Regions from separate parts of the Dendronalium sp. ChiSLP03b genome, predicted to be linked through region 1. Evidence: predicted binding sites of a transcription regulator. Region 1 holds the regulator's gene; the other holds the start of a gene.
The links. Region 1 encodes NtcA, which controls nitrogen genes in cyanobacteria. Its sites were predicted from a motif close to TNTGTANNNNNNNNTACANA; they were not measured.
Positions count from the first base shown of each region.

Region 2: RMY31_RS14575 (DUF2605 domain-containing protein) is a predicted target of NtcA. The motif match lies at 2,839-2,858, and genes of this name have one in related genera.

Region 1 is NZ_JAVRBR020000110.1:7,411-12,395, reverse strand. It holds gene RMY31_RS25345 (pre-16S rRNA-processing nuclease YqgF) at 1-175, opposite strand, end outside; gene RMY31_RS25340 (DUF3084 domain-containing protein) at 436-1,926, opposite strand; gene ntcA (global nitrogen regulator NtcA) at 2,254-2,925, opposite strand; gene fabI (enoyl-ACP reductase FabI) at 3,602-4,378, shown strand; gene hisB (imidazoleglycerol-phosphate dehydratase HisB) at 4,458-4,985, shown strand, end outside.
Region 2 is NZ_JAVRBR020000057.1:10,396-15,380, reverse strand. It holds gene RMY31_RS14585 (amylo-alpha-1,6-glucosidase) at 1-1,619, shown strand, start outside; gene RMY31_RS14580 (DUF2973 domain-containing protein) at 1,855-2,184, opposite strand; gene RMY31_RS14575 (DUF2605 domain-containing protein) at 2,401-2,739, opposite strand; gene RMY31_RS14570 (hypothetical protein) at 2,949-3,152, shown strand; gene thrS (threonine--tRNA ligase) at 3,403-4,985, shown strand, end outside.

The DNA.
Region 1 (4,985 bases):
AAATGGGAAAGTTCTGCTGTAATGTACCAATGGTAGCGATCGCTTCTTTTGCAGGTACAACTTCGTGATAATGTATTTGCCGATCGAGTCCCATCACTGCTAAACCACATTTGTCTTTACCTGGATCGAAGCCCAAAATAACGGGTTGCGTTGGTGAGAATTCCCTGAAAGTCATAAGTAATTAAAAATTAAAAATTAAAAATCTATAAATGCAATCATATGCTTAGATTTTACCGATCGAGGCTTGCAAACGTTTTTAGGTTCAGGCTAATCTGAATTTTTATTACCGAAGATTCCATGTGAATGGCGAACGCCGATGTCGCTGAGGTCTTGCCCATACTCATGGTAGTACTGCACGTACCCAGATAACGACCGGATCGTCATCTCTGTACCTAGTCACAGCGCCTCCCTCAGCTTAATTTACTCAACATTTTGTTAAGTACTAAAAATTACTTGTCCGTTGATGATTGCTACTAGCTTGACTCTCAAAGGCCCGGCTGTATAAGTGTCCTCTGCCGCGATCGCTTTAATTTCCAAGGACTGATTGTATTGTCTCAATTGGGTGAGAAAGCGCAAAAAAGTGCCGTCTATTTGGACATTTTCTACAATTCCGGCATTACGGGCACGAAATTGGGAAGCAGAAATCAGCAGATCGAGTCTTTGTCGCACCTGATAAGATGTCATGGTTTTGGGATCGGCAGTAGTTGAAGCTAAAATCTGACCTCCTGAAAAGACTAGTTGATTTCGTGCCGCATCGGCAAAAAATTCTATCTGCTTTTCTCCCCTGACGTAATTGCCGGCAGAGAAAATTCGCACCACGTATTCTCGACCATCATTAATCTGCTTAATTAGTTGCTCAACTTTATCTTGGGTAACGCGCAATATCTCCAGATTTGCTGGGTTGGTGCCGGGTTCCGTTAATTCTATATTGGCGTTGCGATTGGCTTCCTGTAAAAGTTGCATCACCGCCTGACGGGCAACGGCAGCTTGGTCAACTCGAACTACGGCAGAAGCTAGAACTTGACCGCGTATTAGGGCCAGCTTACCCAAACGCAAGTCTCGGTATGACTGGTAATATTTCTCCAGTCTTGCTACTTCCTGTTCTAAAAAATCCTGTTGTTTTTCCAATTCTTTGAGGCGAGATTCCTGCTTAGCAAGCACTTGTTCTCGCGAAGTAACTTCTTGATTGCGTTTTTGAATTAATCGATCCAATTGAGCAATTTTTTGGTCGCGCAGTTCAATTGCTAGCTGTCGATTGGCAAGTTCGCGATCGCGTTTTTCAATAGCTGTTTTGGCTTCATCAATGGCCTTGTTAGCTTCGACGTACAATCTTTCGCGTTCTTCCTTCAGTTGGGCAACTGCCGCCTGTAGTGCCTTTCTCTGATTGTTAACGTTTTGTAGTTCAGCTATGGCTTGTTGGTACTGATTTGCTACTTTATCTAGCTGGCTTTGAGTACCTTGGAGTCTAGCTTGAGTTTGGGCTTGTTGACTAATGGTGCGGTTCAGTTGAGCTTGCGTTTCTCGTTGTTTGGCGTTAGCCGCTTGCAAAGATTGATTGATTATCTGCAAGTCTTGCTGCGCCTGTGTTTGTTCTTTTCTTGCTTGATTTAATTCATTCTCTACTTGGCTTTTTTGAGTTTCTGCGGTTTTGAGTTGTTCCCGCTTGTTTCTCAAATCTCTTTGAATATCCTCTAACTCGAAAACTCCTTTCCGCAATCCTTCATCAGCAGCGAATAAAATCGCTAGGGTTGATGCCGAAATTAATCCACCAGTCAGAATAGTTACCAGAACAGCCGTGTTTTTAGGACGGAGGTTGAATAATGAGAGACGTGCTTTGCCTACTCGCGTGCCGATGCGATCGCCAACAGTGGCAATCACGCCTCCCAGAATTAAAATTGCTGCTATGAGGATGTACCCGGTGGTCATCTTCAGCTACCGAAATGCTTCCAGATACAGCCTACTACTTTCAATCATTATCTGTGGAAGAGGGGAGGTTGGCAATAGCTGAAATTACTAAAGATTTTAGATTTACTCCAGCTATGAGTGTCATCTTTGAATGAAGAATACAGAAGTCGAATTCAGAAGGCAGAATGCAATTGGCGCTTGATTCAAACCTGCCACTAATTGGTTGGGGTATTAAACCCATTTATTTCGTACACCAGTTGCACACAGTTTTACTGAATTTTGGCAACTGACATCTTTATTTTTTCTTAATAACACAATACCTGACACCATCCCTTTTCCCAATTGCTTTTAAGTGAACTGCCTACTTAAGGTAACAGGTTTATGCACAGTGATCTTCTTTTTGTGGATAGAAATCATCTTTTTCTCGCGTAAATCGCCCAGCAATCTGGTGACGGTAACGCGAGTAGAACCAATTGCTTCAGCGATCGCTTGGTGAGATAACTTCAGATCGATTGTGATTCCATCGGCACAAGGAACACCAAAATCACGACAGAGAATCAATAGAAAACTCACCAATCTCGAACCCATATCTCGGTGAGCTAAGGTTTCAATCATCATCTCTGTTTGTAAGATCCGCGAAGATAGACCCCGCAGCATTAACATTGATAATTCTGGATTTTCCTTGAGCGCTTGCTCTACTTGTTCAATTGGTGCTGACAGTAATTCAACAGGCGTAAATGCAACCGCATGGTAAAACCGATCCGACTTGTTTCCTGTCAGCAGTGACAATACACCAAAAACACTATTTTCCCGCAGCAGTGCTACCGTTATTTCCTCTCCTGCCTCATATACCCTGGAAAGTTTCACAGCACCCTTCAAAAGGAAATAAACTCGTTCGGCAGGATCTCCAGGAAAAAAGATCGTTTTATTGCGTTCAAACGTTTCCACAACCGGCGGAAACGCTCCGGTCGCCATCTGACGAAAAACATTTGCTAGGGCTTTATCTTGTGTCACGATCATCTCCCTTCCCCTACCCAATGCCGGAAAAACAAAAACTGATTACCTAAGAATACACCTGAAAAATCAATAAAGCACCGTCAACCTTTCTGTACTTTCCTATACTCAAACCTACAACTTGATAGTTATTTGTTCATAATGATACATAATTTTTCATGTTTTTAGCTAGTAGTTGTTATAGGTACTTGCACATTTGTAGTCATCAGGTTTTTTGCCGAAAAATTTACGATATCTTAAGGAATAGTTGGGGATTTTTTCATAGCAAACACACATCTCAATCATCATTTTTGCAAATTTTGTGCAAAGTAAAGATAAACTTGCCGCATACCAAGTTGCATTGATACAGCAGAAGTCAAGAATCATCATGAGCCAGTGCATTGGGCAACTTTGCCGACTTGAAGCAATTGGCATTCATCCGTCATCAACAGCCAATGTATCGGGCAGCTTTGCCGACTTGTAGACGCGCTTTGCCCGGCTTTCCATACTCCTTTGGAGAACCTGTTTGCCCAGCGGCGACCTGAGGAGAAGGGTAGAGTGGTAACTAGTATTCATCCGTCATCAGTCAGCAGTTTTAATTTTGAATTGATTCATCCCCCTTGTAGTTCAATTACTATCTTTGATGGTAAGTCGGCATCAGATTCTAGTATGCTCCTAATGATCGATCGCATTGAAAATTTCTATGCTTAATCTGACTGGAAAAAACGCTTTGGTCACAGGTATTGCCAATAACCGCTCGATCGCCTGGGGTATTGCTCAACAACTGCACAAAGCAGGAGCTAACTTGGGTATTACCTACTTGCCAGATGACCGAGGCAAAATGGAGAAAAAAGTTGCGGAATTGGTAGAACCTCTCAATCCCAGCTTATTTCTTCCCTGTAATGTTCAAAACGATGAACAGATTCAGTCTACTTTTGAAACTATCCGCGATAAATGGGGAAAGCTAGACATTCTCATCCACTGTCTGGCCTTTGCTAACAAAGACGATTTGAGCGGAGATTTTAGTCAAACTTCTCGTTCTGGCTTCAAGACTGCTTTAGAAATCAGCACTTACTCACTGGTGCAACTAAGTGGTGCGGCTAAACCTTTGATGACAGAGGGAGGTAGTATCATCACTCTGACATATTTAGGCGGTGTGCGGGCGATTCCTAACTATAACGTCATGGGAGTTGCCAAGGCGGGATTAGAAGCAAGCGTGCGTTATTTAGCATCCGAATTAGGACCACAAAATATTAGGGTGAATGCCATCTCAGCAGGTCCAATTCGGACTTTGGCATCTTCAGCAGTGGGAGGTATTTTGGACATGATTCACCATGTAGAGCAAGTTGCACCCCTGCGACGCACTGTCACTCAAGAAGAAGTCGGCAATACTGCTGCTTTCTTGTCTAGCGATCTGGCTAGCGGAATTACAGGGCAAGTCCTGTATGTAGATTCAGGATATGAAATCATGGGAATGTAAAGCGATAAAGTGATGAGTGATGAGTGAGGAGTTAAGAATTCATAACTCCTAACTCCTAACTCCTAACTCTTAACTCCCTATGCAAATAAGCGAACGCCAAATTATTCAAACTTCTCGAGTTGCCTCTGTTCACCGCACCACTGGTGAAACTGATGTGCAAGTTAGTATTAACCTGGATGGTACAGGAATGTGTACGGCTGCAACTGGGATTCCGTTTTTGGATCACATGTTGCATCAAATTGCCTCCCACGGGCTGATTGACTTAGAAGTCAAAGCGCAAGGAGACTGGGAAATTGATGACCATCATACCAATGAAGATGTAGGTATTACTCTAGGGCAAGCCTTGAGTAAAGCACTAGGCGATAGGAAAGGTATTGTCCGCTTTGGCAATTTTCTTGCGCCTTTGGATGAAGCTTTAGTTCAGGTAGCACTAGACTTTTCTGGTCGCCCTCACCTCAGCTACGGCTTAGAAATTCCTACCCAACGCGTAGGAACCTATGACACCCAGTTAGTGCGCGAATTCTTTGTGGCCCTAGTAAATCATAGTCAACTGACACTGCATATTCGCCAACTGGATGGTATTAATTCCCATCACATTATTGAAGCA
Region 2 (4,985 bases), on a different contig from region 1:
TGGAATCACGTATTCAATTTCAACATCGCCAACCAGACTATTTCAAAGGTTACACAGCAGTTTGGCGCTTAGAGTTGGCTTCTCATGAAACTCAAAAGCTAGGCTATCGGATGAACATGTTTACTAACAACACATCCAGTTCCACTGTCAGCGCAGCATTTACCCTCGGACAAGCCAAAGCTGCTGAGTTGATGGAAGAGCAACATTGGGTACAACAAATTACACGCATCAGTTCAGATAAAAGCATCTTCAATCGAGTGATTGAGCGGGCTGAGCAAGATATGTATTTGTTGCGTCAATCTTTTGGCAAGTATAAGACTGTTTCGGCCGGAGTTCCTTGGTTTTCGGCTTTGTTTGGGCGTGATTCGTTGATTACAGCTTCCCAAACTCTGATGTTAAACTCGCAAATTGCCAAAGAAACCTTGATGCTACTGGCAGCATACCAAGGCAAAAATGAAGACGACTGGCGCGAAGAAGAACTAGGCAAGATTTTGCATGAGTTGCGCTTAGGGGAAATGGCTCGTTGTCAAGAAATTCCTCATACACCCTACTACGGTACAGTCGATGCCACTCCCCTATGGTTAATGCTGTATGCTGAATACTACGCTTGGACTCACGATGGAGAAACCCTAGAACAACTTTGGCCGAATGCTCTGGCAGCAATGGAGTGGATCGATCGCAATACCAAACAAACTGGCTATCTGACTTATTACCGAAAATCGAAACGGGGTTTGGATAACCAGGGGTGGAAAGACTCTGGTGACTGTATTGTAGACCGCAAGGGAGAACTAGCTAACGGCCCGATCGCTTTGTGTGAAGTCCAAGCTTACGTTTATGCAGCGAAAATGCGTCTGGCAGAAATTGCCAGGATGAAGAAACGGCTCGACTTATCCGACCGCTGGCAAGAAGAAGCAAGAAATCTCAAGGTGCGTTTTAATCGAGATTTTTGGATTGAAGACCAGGATTTCTGTGCTTTGGCTTTGGATGGAAATGGCAAACAAGTCGAGAGTATTACATCCAATCCCGGGCACTGTCTCCATTTGGGCATTTTTACCCCCGAAAAAGCTTATAGTGTCGCAGAGCGGTTGCGGGCACCAGATATGTTTAATGGTTGGGGCATTCGTACCTTAAGCAGTTTATCACCAGCTTATAATCCTATGGGCTATCATGTTGGTTCAGTTTGGCCCCACGATAATGCTCTCATTGCCATGGGGTTGCGATCGCTAGGTCTAATCGACCAAGCCCTAGAGCTCTTCCAAGGCTTGTTTGATATGACCCAACAACAACCTTATCAACGTCCCCCAGAGTTGTTTTGCGGGTACGAACGTAATGGTGATAACGCTCCCGTACAGTATCCGGTTGCTTGTACGCCTCAGGCTTGGGCTACTGGCAGTATTTTTCAATTACTACAAATGATCGTCAACTTAGTGCCTGACGCTCAAAATAACTGCTTGCGAATTATTGACCCCGCTTTGCCAGAGTCAATTAATCGTCTGTCATTGCACAATTTGCGAGTCGGCCCTACCATCCTCGATTTAGAATTTGAGCGTTCTGGTAGTACAACTGCTTGCCGCGTTGCGAAAAAACGTGGCAACCTTAGAGTGGTTATCGAAGCTTAGAGAAATTAAGGAGTGGGTAATTAATTACCACTCCTGACTCACAACTTTGACTTTTAACTTTCCAAAATATTTTTATTTTGATAAATAATTTTAAATAGCTGCTTTCACTGAGCGCCTAATGGCATCACGGAACAGTTCAATGGCGACTAATAATTTCACTATCAATAAGGTCGTAATTTTTAACTCATCACTCTATTTATACGGGCGCAAGACCTTGCGCCCCTCCTAACTTTATTTATGCTTCCTCTGAATTTTCACTTTTATGGCCTGGAGAAGCTTCATAAAGCGCATCTAAGTGTTGGCGGGCATCTTCGACGTTAATTGAACGCATAACTAACAAAGGTTCTTTAATTAAGTTACCTGCGTTATCCAACAACTCTGGATGGGGTATGTACTGTCCTTTTGATGAGAAATAACCAAAATTCCCCTGATTACCCATTGATGAAGGTTTGCCAGGATAAGGACGCTCTCGATCAAAACTGAACATAATCAGGTTACGAATTAAGTTAGCAACAGCTATGAGCGCCAAAATTGTAAAAGCAAGAATGTAAAGTAGATGTAACATCGGTTTTTCCTCCAGGGCAGCAAATTTTAAAACTTTATACTGTAACGCTTTGATTCGCCGATTCTGTTACTTGCGGCGATCGCAAATATTTAACGCACTTTTAACGAGCCTTATGTTATATTGGAAAACTTTCAACCGTTATTCAAATAACGGTAGCATAGGATACATTATTTGTTAATAAAAATAATGTTAAGGATTTTGTACTATCAACGTAACTTATTTACTGTCTTGCTCGTGCCCATCCGCCTGCTGAGAACGGAAGCGCATTGCCACACTCCAACATTCTTGTACTAATTGATGCCAGGGCATTAATGTTGCCATATCAATTCCAACTTGTGCATCAGTCGCAGTAAACAGCATCTTCGCAATGTTTAGTTCTTGTTGCGCTTGCTTAATTCGTCCTAGCAAGTCAGATTGCTCTTGTTCACTCATAAATGAGAGTTGCTCTGTTTCCAGAAATTTACGCGATCGCGAAAACCAATACTGAAAATCTTCTAGCAGAGGTTCTAAAACCGTTTTCAGCAGATCGGGCCCCGGTAAGTTTGAGTCTCGCATAAATGAGAAGCATAATTTAACTTTCTTAGTCAATATTAACGTAATTTACAATTCTTAATATTATTATTAGCTCTTTCGTAGGAAAGATTTTTAAGAAAATCTGTCACAATCGTTACAAAAGTATCTATATATACTTCAATGAAAAAACGCGGTGAGGAAGTTGGAGTCTTGGATGCCACTTTCTACAATTGGGGAGCCACTCCGTTGCGGTGAATCAGCGCTGCGGAGAGAAGTTGCCAGGAGGGTTTCCCTCCGCAGGCGACTGTGTTAGCGCAGCGTTAGCAAGCCTGCGAACATCACCCGAAGGAGGTTCCCCCGTTGTAGGCGGAACGCCTTCCCGCAGGGTAGAAAGTGGCGTGAAACCCCCAAGACCGGAGTGGCTCCGGTTCCCGTCGAGTCCAAACTTCCGTTAGCGAGCTTGCGTTCGCGCAGCGTCTCGTAGAGAGCGTCACCCGAAGGGGGACGCAAAAAGCCTCTTAGAAGAAGATAAAGTTGGTGTCCCTCATCCACCACATATAAATTCAACAGTTAAAATAGAAAGCTCAATTGGCAGGAATGAAAGTCGTTATAGTTGAAGAAGTCCACAGATCGTAACGCCCTGCTAGATTTGGGTAGATTTTTCAGAACGCCAACTGATAAATTACTTTTGCAATCACTTCGCTAATGGTTCAGCAGTCGATGTCGCCTAATCAAGCTACCAATCAGTCACAACAACCTGAAAAAATGTATTTACCGCGTACCAGCGAATCAGAGAAGTTAAAAAAGATTCGCCATACCGCTTCCCATGTAATGGCGATGGCAGTACAAAAGCTGTTTCCTAAGGCGCAAGTTACCATCGGTCCTTGGATTGAAAATGGATTTTATTATGACTTTGACAATCCAGAACCATTTAGTGATAAGGATCTAAAAGCCATCCAGAAAGAGATGGTAAAGATTATCAATCGCAAATTGCCAGTAATTCGGGAAGAAGTTAGCCGAGAAGAAGCCGAACGTCGGATTCGGGAAATTAAAGAACCTTATAAGCTAGAAATCCTAGCAGACATTAAAGAAGAACCAATTACCATTTACCACCTAGGGAATGAATGGTGGGATTTGTGTGCTGGACCGCATATCGAAAATACTAGTGAATTAAACCCTAAAGCAATTGAATTAGAAAGTGTTGCTGGTGCTTATTGGCGTGGAGATGAAACCAAAGCCCAGTTGCAACGCATTTATGCCACTGCTTGGGAAAGTCCCGAACAACTTGCTGAGTATAAGCGACGCAAAGAAGAAGCGCTGCGGCGAGATCACCGTAAACTAGGTAAAGAACTAGGATTATTTATATTTTCCGAGCAAGTGGGACCGGGTTTACCCCTGTGGACACCAAAAGGTACTCTGTTGCGGAGTCTTTTAGAAGACTTCCTCAAGCAGGAACAACTGAAACGGGGTTATTTACCTGTGGTAACGCCCCACATTGCCAGAGTAGATTTATTTAAAACTTCTGGACACTGGCAAAAATACAAAGAAGATATGTTCCCCCTCATGGCAGAGGATGAGGAAGCTGCTGCCATAGAACAAGGCTTTGTCCTCAAGCCGATGAATTGCCCTTTCCACATCCAAATATATAAAAGTGAGTTGCGTTCCTATCGGGAACTACCAATGCGCTTGGCAGAATTTGGCACTGTTTATCGCTACGAACAATCGGGGGAATTGGGCGGTTTAACACGGGTGCGCGGTTTTACTGTGGATGATTCTCACCTCTTCGTCACTCCAGAACAGCTAGACAGCGAATTCCTCAATGTTGTGGATTTGATTTTGTCGGTGTTTAATAAACTGCAACTGAAGAACTTTAAAGCTAGACTGAGTTTCCGCGATCCGACTAGTGATAAATACATCGGTTCTGATGAAGCTTGGGAAAAAGCCCAAGGTGCGATTCGTCGGGCGGTGGAACAATTGGGAATGGAACATTTTGAGGGAATTGGGGAAGCGGCGTTTTATGGTCCCAAACTCGACTTTATTTTCAGCGATGCCCTGGAACGGGAGTGGCAACTAGGAACCGTGCAAGTAGATTACAACTTGCCAGAACGCTTTGAATTAGAATATGTTGCTGAGGATGGTTCTCGCAAACGCCCAGTAATGATTCACCGTGCGCCTTTTGGTTCCTTAGAACGACTGATTGGCATCTTGATTGAAGAGTATGCGGGCGATTTTCCGTTATGGTTAGCACCAATCCAAGCCAGATTGCTGCCAGTGGGTGAAGCACAGCT